3 regions of the Limosilactobacillus vaginalis genome follow, and region 2 is predicted to be linked to each of the others. Evidence: predicted binding sites of a transcription regulator. Region 2 holds the regulator's gene; each other region holds the start of a gene.
What was found. The regulator CtsR, encoded in region 2, represses protease genes until heat stress. The targets are predictions, from matches to a motif close to TTGGTCAAAAAAGGTCAAANA.
Positions count from the first base shown of each region.

Region 1: clpP (ATP-dependent Clp endopeptidase proteolytic subunit ClpP) is a predicted target of CtsR. The motif match lies at 1,672-1,692, and genes of this name have one in related genera.
Region 3: N4627_RS06800 (ATP-dependent Clp protease ATP-binding subunit) is a predicted target of CtsR. The motif match lies at 1,040-1,060, and genes of this name have one in related genera.

Region 1 covers NZ_CP104399.1:419,512-422,799, reverse strand. Annotated here, with positions in the region: gene gap (type I glyceraldehyde-3-phosphate dehydrogenase) at 1-378, opposite strand, end outside; gene N4627_RS01900 (hypothetical protein) at 995-1,126, opposite strand; gene clpP (ATP-dependent Clp endopeptidase proteolytic subunit ClpP) at 1,764-2,357, shown strand; gene whiA (DNA-binding protein WhiA) at 2,419-3,288, opposite strand, start outside.
Region 2 covers NZ_CP104399.1:1,498,521-1,501,808, reverse strand. Annotated here, with positions in the region: gene N4627_RS07570 (serine hydrolase domain-containing protein) at 1-217, shown strand, start outside; gene adhP (alcohol dehydrogenase AdhP) at 417-1,439, shown strand; gene N4627_RS07560 (CtsR family transcriptional regulator) at 1,666-2,133, shown strand; gene N4627_RS07555 (ATP-dependent Clp protease ATP-binding subunit) at 2,148-3,288, shown strand, end outside.
Region 3 covers NZ_CP104399.1:1,345,188-1,348,475, forward strand. Annotated here, with positions in the region: gene ptsP (phosphoenolpyruvate--protein phosphotransferase) at 1-312, opposite strand, end outside; gene N4627_RS06790 (phosphocarrier protein HPr) at 312-578, opposite strand; gene N4627_RS06795 (hypothetical protein) at 696-881, opposite strand; gene N4627_RS06800 (ATP-dependent Clp protease ATP-binding subunit) at 1,114-3,288, shown strand, end outside.

The DNA.
Region 1 (3,288 bases), 800 kb from region 2:
AGCAGGTGCAGAAACAAGAACACGCTTTGCGCCGGCATCCAAGTGAGCTTGTGACTTTTCTGCAGAAGTGTAGAAACCAGTACATTCAAGGACAAAGTCAACACCGTCGTTCTTTACCCAGGGAATGTTACGTGCGTCACGTTCTGCGTATACAGGGTATTCCTTACCATCAACAACGATACCCTTGTCAGTTGATGAAACTTCGCCATCAAAACGACCTTGAGTTGAATCGTACTTAAGTAAGTAAGCCAACATTTCTGGTGAAGTCAAGTCGTTGATAGCAACAACTTCAATGTCATCAGTGTTGAGTTCGTGAATACGACGGAATGCCAAACGACCAATACGGCCGAAACCATTAATACCAATCTTTACAGTCATACTGCAATTTCCTCCTTTAGGAAAAACATAATTAGTGTCTTTGCTAATTCAATCACATTTATACGATACTAACCACACTTAAGTAGTGTTAAGCATCTATACCAGATCATGATTTAGCAATTACAACCTTACGGTATTAATAATACTCACATTTCACTAACTTGTCTATCTAATTGACCTGAAAAGTTTGATTTTTCTTGTGAAAACGTTATCATTCTTGAAATAAAAATTTATTGTTGCAATTATGGCTAAAGTAAGATAATATAATATTTGTTGACGCGCCCTTAGTGTAATGGATCGCACGTGAGATTCCGGTTCTCGAGATCCGAGTTCGACTCTCGGGGGGCGCATTTTTATAAGAGGCAGGAAAGGCGAAATGCTTTTCTTGCCTCTTTCTATTTATCAGTAGTTTTCGGCCTTACTGAATCTAATCGTAGAAATCCAAATAGGTTCTTAAAAGGGTTGATTTACAATTTCCTCAATCAATTCACAATTTAGTTCTATGATAAATAAAGCCAAAAAAGGACCGGCACCATGTTGGAAGCCGCTCCCTTTTCTCTTATTAAATAAAAAAGGCTGACTAAATAAATTCGGTCAACCACTTATAATATTAAAATTACTTTTCTTCAGCTGGCTTTTCCTTAGCCCATTTACGAATAGCTTCAATCTTCTTTTCCTTTAATGCTCGCTTGTACTTAGGAGCAATTGGCCGACGACCTTGAACGCCGTATGGGTGTGCTTTACGCATAGCAAATGCCTCCTTATATATTAAACGTAAATTAATTAACGCTCCAATTATACCGGGCATGGATTTAAAAAGCAACCCTTCATAAAAGGCTATCTCTCGTCAGGATTATTATAGCAGCATTTACTTGAAGAAAAAATTTTTCTCAAATTAAACTAGACCAATTTAACAATATCTTTAACAAAATTAATAGGCAAAAGGTCTCGCAAAGTATACCAATACGAGATACTATATAGTCGTAAACAAACAAGGGCTAATTAAAACGCCTATTATATGAAAACGAGGTAATTTATTATGACTAAAGATACATTCAAAGCATTTGTTAAATTTAACAAAACTGACTGGACAAGTCTTGATAAGGAATCAGCTGCTACTGAACTCAGTTTGATTGCTAAGGATCTCCACTAAACTAATACTAACCATGCGGCTCATTATTTCCTCTCCCCCTATCATTAATGATGCCTAGCCGTATAAACACCACGAATTGACCATAACAAAATAATGAGGCCGTTAAACTCCCGGCCTCATTTTTATTTTTCATGACAAATTATTTGACCTTTTTTGACCAAACGAGTATAGTATTCACATAAGTTAGCAATTGATGCTAACAAGTGCTAAAAATAAGGGAGGCTAATCAACTATGAATTTAGTTCCTACTGTCATTGAGCAATCATCTCGTGGTGAACGTGCTTATGACATTTATTCACGGCTTCTAAAGGATCGGATCATTATGTTATCTGGCCCAATTGAAGACGATATGGCTAATTCAATCGTTGCGCAACTTCTTTTCCTAGATGCGCAAGATTCAACAAAAGACATTTACCTTTACATTAATTCTCCAGGTGGTGTGGTTACATCTGGAATGGCAATTTACGATACTATGAACTTCATCAAATCTGATGTTCAAACTATTGTTATCGGGATGGCTGCTTCTATGGCCAGCGTCTTAGTATCTTCAGGTGCTAAGGGTAAGCGTTTTGGTTTACCACACTCACAAGTTTTGATTCACCAACCATCTGGTGGTGCTCAAGGTCAACAAACCGAAATTGAAATTGCTGCTACTGAAATTTTGAAGACACGAAAGATGATTAATGAAATTCTGGCCAAGAATTCAGGACAGCCAATCGAAAAGATTAACCGTGATACCGAACGTGATCACTACTTAACTGCTCAAGAAGCTGTTGATTATGGTTTGCTTGACGGAATTATGGAAAACAATTCTAAGCTGAAGTAATCAATGATCAAAAAATAAGCTGAAGGAAAATTTCCTTCAGCTTATTTTTGTTTAAACTTACTTATTTAGCCAGTGCTCGATTGCGGAGTTCATCTGCATACGCATTCAGCTTTCGCAAGCGATGATTAACGCCAGACTTTGAAATTGGACCACCGGGAACTAGTTCTCCTAGTTCTTTCAAACTGACTTCCTGGTGAGCAAGCCGCGTTTCAGCAATCTCGCGTAACTTATCCGGCAAACTTTCTAAGCCGACACTTGCTTCAATGAGCTTAATATTTTCGATTTGCTTAGTTGAAGCATTAGCAATCTTGTTCATATTCGCATTCTCACAGTTAACGAGACGGTTAACTGAATTACGCATATCACGGACAATCCGAATATTTTCAAATTGCAGCATCGAATTAGTTGCACCGATTAGCGACATGAAGTTAGCAATTTTCTCAGCTTCCTTAAGGTAAACAATATACCCGCTTCGTCGAGCAGTTGTTTGAGCATTTAAGCCAAACTTATTCATCATCCGGGCAATCATCTCATTATGCTCTTCATAGAGGGAATAGATTTCCAAATGGTAACGAGAAGTTTCAGGGTTGTTTACAGAACCACCGGCCAAAAAGGCACCACGCAAATATGAGCGAACCATCCATTCGTCCTTTAGTAATTCAACAGGAACCTGTTCCTTGATCTGCATCCCTTGTAAGATTTGTAAATCATCCAGAACACGTTCTGCAGAATAACGTAAACGAACAATATACTGGTTATTTTTCTTTAGTTTCATCTTCCGCCGGACAACAATTTCACTTTCGACGTGATAAAAATCTTTCAGCAACGAATATATCCGCCGGGCAATGGCGGGATTTTCAGTTTGAATATTCAATACGAGGTGGTGATTACTGATTCCGATTGAGCCATTCATCCTAATTAAGGCCATTAG
Region 2 (3,288 bases):
TAAGAGCCAGCGTGAAGCTTATTTTGGCGGTATTTATTTTCAGGGAACGGTTATCCGGGCTAATGGTAGCGAACCGGGATATAATTGCTGCTTCTTTGCGGATTATAAAACTAAAAGAACGCTGATGCTGTTTACCAATAACATTGATTATCAAACTCTGCGCCAAACTGCTGAAGAACTTTATGAAATTTACTATGGTGAGCAAATTCAGCCATAGTGAATAAAATTTATTTGCTAAAATACTCACAATTGGTATTAATTAAGTGATGCTAGCTTCAGTAAATTGGTGGAGAACTAATAGAATATTGGTCTGTCAATTTCCTGTTTATTTATTCACAAAAGCGCTTTAAAAACTGAATTGGATTTGTTATTATATCTTGTGTAAAAGATAACAAGTTCAAAGGAGATTTTAGATTATGAAAGCTGCTGTTATTAACGATCCAGTAGATGGTTACGTTACTGTTAAGGATGTTCAACTTCGGGATCTTAAACCAGGTGAAGCCTTAGTTGATATGGAATATTGTGGTCTTTGTCACACCGACTTGCACGTTGCTGCTGGTGACTTTGGTAAGAAGCCAGGTCGGATTATTGGTCACGAAGGTGTTGGTCGTGTATCTAAAGTTGCTCCTGGTGTTACTTCCTTAAAGGTTGGGGACCGGGTATCAATTGCTTGGTTCTTCAAGGGCTGTGGACACTGTGAATACTGCCTTACTGGTCGTGAAACACTTTGCCGGAACGTTTTGAATGCTGGTTACACTGCTGATGGCGCAATGGCACAACAATGTATCGTTCCTGCTGACTATGCTGTTAAGGTTCCAGAAGGCCTTGACCCAGTTGAAGCTACTTCATTAACTTGTGCCGGTGTTACTATGTACAAGGCATTGAAGGTTGCTGACATTAAGCCAGGTCAATGGGTATCTATCGTTGGTGCCGGTGGTCTTGGTAACTTGGGTATTCAATTTGCCCACAATGTCTTCGGTGCTCACGTTATTGCCGTTGATGGTAACCCTGAAAAGCTTGAAGCTGCTAAGGAAAACGGTGCTGAAATTGTTATCAACCGTCATGATGGCGATGTTGACAAGCAAATCCAAGAAAAGGTTGGCGGTGTTCACGCTGCTGTTGTAACTGCTGTTTCAGCTTCAGCATTTGACCAAGCCGTTGATTCCCTCCGTCCAGATGGTAAGTTGGTTGCCGTTGCTCTTCCACAAGGTGACATGAAGCTTAACATTGCTAAGACAGTTCTTGACGGAATTATCGTTGCTGGTTCATTAGTTGGTACCCGTCAAGACTTAGCTGAATGTTTCCAATTTGGTGCTGAAGGTAAGGTTCACCCAATTGTTAAGACACGGAAGTTAAGTGAAATCAACGACATGATCCAAGAATTAAAGGATAACAAGGTTGTTGGTCGGAACGTTGTTGACTTCAGCTTAGAAGATTAATCTATAAATATCCCCTTTTTGAAATTTAGCGGGAGTGAGATGTTGAGTCTCACAAACGTAAATAAGCTCCTAGAGTAAGGTAAGGCCGAGCTCCGGGGGCTTATTTTGTACTTTTTTCTAAATAATTTGCTAACACTTGCTCTTTATTGAGACTGTTTTCTGGTCCCTAATTTAATATTGTGGTAAAATTTGGTCAAGATTAGTCAAGAAATTTGGAGGTGATGGAATGGAAGAGAAAAGCATTTCTGACATTATTGAGGAGTATTTGAAACAAATACTTGGTGAGTCATCTCAAATTGAAATTCGTCGTTCGGAAATTGCCAACCATTTTGATGTTGTTCCGTCACAAATTAATTACGTAATCAAAACCCGATTTACTATTCAGCATGGATATTTAGTGCAAAGTAAACGTGGTGGTGGCGGTTATATTCGAATTGAGCGCGTTAATTTACTTGATAATGTTGATGTGTTAAACTCACTGATCCAAGCAATCGGGGATTCAATTAGTGAGCGTGATGCTTATGACATTGTTCGAACGCTTTATGATGAAAAGCTGCTGACAAGGCGTGAGGGGGATTTAATGCTAGTTGCCTTGTCAAAGCAGACCCTAAATGTGAATGATTGCAATGTTGAAGCTCGATTAAGAGCAAGAATTTTAATTTCAATGCTTAATCGTTTACGGTATGAGAGCTAGGAGGAAAGCAGTTAATGGATAATATGTTTACACCTAGTGCCAAACACGTCTTGGCACTCGCCCATGAACAAGCAAAGTACTTTAAGCACCAAGCCGTTGGTACTGAACACTTATTACTTGCGTTGGCAATTGAAAGGGAGGGAATTGCTAGCAAGATTTTTGAGCAATTCTCCATTACTAGCGATGATATTCAAGAAGAAATTGAGCGGATGATTGGCTATGGGACCATGGATGACATGGGGCCAGCTGATTACCTTCCATATTCTCCCAAAGCACGGCAGGTATTAGCACTAGCGGGACAGGAAGCACAGCAGTTAAATGCCTTAAAGATTGGTACTGAACACTTATTACTCGCGTTGATTTCAGATGAAGGAATTCTTTCTTCCAGAATTTTAATGAGCTTAGATGTTCTACCCCGACAAATTCGCAAAGTAACCTTGCGGCGTCTTGGTGTTTCAGATATTCAGGCACGACAGCGCTTAGGCAGACAGCCGGGACAACGAACACGAAGATCGCAGACACCAACTCTTGATAAGCTTGCACGTGATATGACCCAAATGGCAAGGGATGGTAAACTTGACCCTGTAATTGGTCGCGACAACGAATTACGACGGGTTGAGCAGATCTTAAGTCGCCGAACAAAGAACAATCCAGTGCTAATTGGTGAACCCGGTGTTGGGAAGACAGCGATTGCTGAGGAATTAGCTCGTCGAATGGCCAACAATGAAGTTCCTGAAGACTTAGCACAGAAGCGATTGATGATGCTTGATATGGGATCGTTAGTTGCCGGAACTAAGTATCGTGGAGAATTTGAAGATCGGTTGAAAAAGGTTATTGACGAAATTCAAAAAGACGGCCATGTCATCCTCTTCATTGATGAATTACACACTTTGATTGGTGCTGGTGGTGCTGAAGGGGCGATTGATGCTTCAAATATCTTAAAGCCAGCTCTTGCTCGTGGTGATTTACAGACAATTGGTGCTACGACTCTTGATGAATACCAAAAGTATATTGAATCTGATGCTGCACTAGAACGACGGTTTGCGACTGTTCAGATTGAAGAACCCACTGAAAATATTGCTTTGCAGATTCTAAATGGCTTGCGGCCAAAATATGAGGAACACCATCATGTTAAAATTGATGATGATGCATTAA
Region 3 (3,288 bases), 150 kb from region 2:
TGCCCATTCTGCAGATAAATGGTCACGATTAACTTTTTTAAGAATTTCAGCATGGAGGGACCGGTCATCTAAAATTGCCAGCTGATCATCAACAACTGCCGCTGCCCTCTTCCCCAATGATTTATGGGCATGCTGGCGAATTGTCTGAACTTCATTCAGCGTTAAAGTAAAAGAATCATGAAGCCGTTTGACCTCATGATTCTCATTTGCTGAATATTGTTGGTTAACAGATAAATCTGGTCCCACTAATAGGTAGGCAGGAGCAATAGCAATCCCACTGCTCGCCGCCAAGCCATTCAAAAGTGTGGACATTAGTCTGTTAAGCCTTCCTTCTTCATTGTTTCAGCAACGGCATCCAAAGCTTCCTTTTCATCGTCACCCTTAGCAGTAATGGTAACTGAAGCATTTTGACCAACACCGAGTGACATAACACCCATGATGGACTTCAAATTAACACTCTTACCTTCGTATGAAAGGGTAACATCAGAATTATATTTAGAAGCTGCTTGAACCAGGATAGTTGCTGGGCGAGCGTGAATACCTGTTTCAGATGTAATTGTAAAATCACGTTTTTCCATAATTAAATCATTCTCCTTCGAGCATATTAGCAAATTGTCAGTGGCCAGGCCCTGATAATTTCATTGCTTTTATTTTAGCAATTGTAAACTTTAATTACAAGTTCTCTCAACGATTGATCATCGCTTTTTTAATCGATATGTAAGCGTTCCCCCACGATGGGCTTCCGCTTCAATTTGCGTCCGGTATTGATAACCATGAAAAACCGGCTGAAATGCCTGAAATTCCTCTGGAGTAATATCAAAATGACTAATCTTTCCCGAATGCAAATCCTCAAGTTCCTGTTGATAATCTCTTTCCGTCATTTAACCACCTCATTAAAGGATCTCTGACTTTTTCACCACCCTTATTTTAGCATTCATCTATCAAGAGTGCTAAAATTTAATAGAAAGTTTGACTAATTTTTTCTTAAACCAATTCATTTGGCTTGCAGTCAAACAAAAAGTAAGTATAATTAACATCAATGGTCAGGAAAGGTCAAAGATAATAATTTCCTTTTCGATGGTCGGATCTATTTTACTAAGGGGGTATTTTGCGGTGCTTTGTCAAAATTGTCATCAGAATCCTGCAACGATCCATTTACAAATGAACCTTAATGGCCAACGAGTTCAACTCGATTTATGTCAAAATTGCTATCAAAAATTACAAAACATGCAAACAAATATGATGAATGGAGGTAACGGAATGAATAATTTCGGTTTTGGAAGCCTCGAAGACTTCATGAATGCCATGAATAATATGCAAAGTCAACAAGCTGCTGGTAATGGGGCTGCTTTTAGCGGTCAAAACCAACGACAAGGCGGTAACGGTGGTCGCGGCAAGGGAATCCTTGGTCAGTACGGCATTAACTTAACCGACCTTGCTCGCCAAGGAAAGATTGATCCAGTTATCGGTCGTGATAACGAAATCAAGCGAGTTATTGAAATCCTTAATCGCCGGACTAAGAATAACCCAGTTTTAATCGGTGAAGCTGGTGTTGGTAAGACTGCTGTCGTTGAGGGCTTAGCTACTGCGATTGTTTCCGGTGAAGTACCAGAAAAGCTTGCTAATAAAGAAATCATTCGGCTTGATGTTGTTTCCCTTGTTCAAGGAACCGGGATTCGGGGACAGTTTGAAAAGCGGATGCAACAATTAATGGCCGAAGTGCGGAAGAACAAGAACATTATCCTCTTCATTGATGAAATCCACGAAATCATGGGTGCCGGAAATGCTGAAGGCGGCATGGATGCCGGAAACGTTTTGAAGCCTGCCCTTGCCCGTGGCGACTTCCAACTTCTTGGTGCAACTACCCTTAATGAATACCGAAAGATTGAAAAGGATGCTGCCCTTGCACGGCGTTTCCAACCAGTTGAAGTTAATGAACCTTCAGTTGATGAAACGATCCGGATCCTTAACGGGATTAAAGGCCGCTACCAAGATTACCACCACGTTAAGTACACGGATGATGCAATCGTGGCTGCCGCTAAACTTTCAGATCGCTACATTCAAGAACGGTTCCTGCCAGATAAGGCAATTGACCTAATGGATGAAGCGGGTTCACGGAAGAATTTAACGTTAAAGAATGTTGATCCAAACGCAATTGAAAACGAAATTCACACTGCTGAAGCACATAAGCAACAAGCAGCAGATAACCAAGATTATGAAAAAGCTGCCTTTTATAGGGATCAAGTAAGCAAGCTTGAAAAGGCAAAGAAGGAAGCAGAAGAAAATCATTCTGAGGAATCCGCAACGGTAACCGTTAAGGATATGCAGGATATTGTCGAAGAAAAGACTAATATTCCTGTCGGCGATCTGCAAAAACAAGAAGAAAACCAACTTCGGGATCTTGATAAGAAGCTTGACGAACATGTCATTGGCCAAACTGAAGCAGTTGATAAGATTGCGCGGGCAATTCGTCGGAACCGGATTGGCTTAAACAAGTCTGGTCGGCCAATTGGTAGTTTTCTCTTCGTTGGTCCTACTGGTGTTGGGAAGACCGAAACGGCTAAGCAACTTGCTCTTCAACTATTTGGTTCTAAGGATTCAATGATTCGTTTTGATATGTCAGAATACATGGATAAGACATCTACTTCAAAACTTATTGGTGCGGCTCCAGGTTATGTTGGCTATGAAGAAGCTGGTCAATTAACTGAACAAGTTCGTCGTCACCCTTACAGCTTAATCTTGCTTGACGAAGTGGAAAAGGCTCACCCTGACGTTATGCACATGTTCTTACAAATCCTCGATGATGGTCGATTAACCGATTCACAAGGTCGGACCGTTAGTTTCAAGGACACGATCATTATCATGACTTCTAATGCCGGAACTGGCGATGCTCAAGCTAGCGTTGGTTTTGGTGCTGAGTCAACTGGAAGTACTCACTCAATCATTGATAAATTGACCAACTACTTTAAGCCAGAATTTTTGAACCGGTTTGATGACATTGTTCAATTCAATGCCCTCAGCAAGGATAATTTGATGAAGATTGTTAACCTGATGATTAGCGATGTTAACAAGATGCTGACTGACCGTGACTTATCAATTACTGTTCCTGAAAATGTTGATGAGAAGTTAGTTGACTTGGGGTATGATCCAAAGATGGGTGCGCGTCCTCTTCGTCGGGTAATTCAAGAACAAATCGAAGATCGAATTGCTGACTATGTTCTTGATCACAATGATGCTCACGAGCTTGCTGCACAACTAGATAAAGATGGTAATATTACTGTTGTTGCC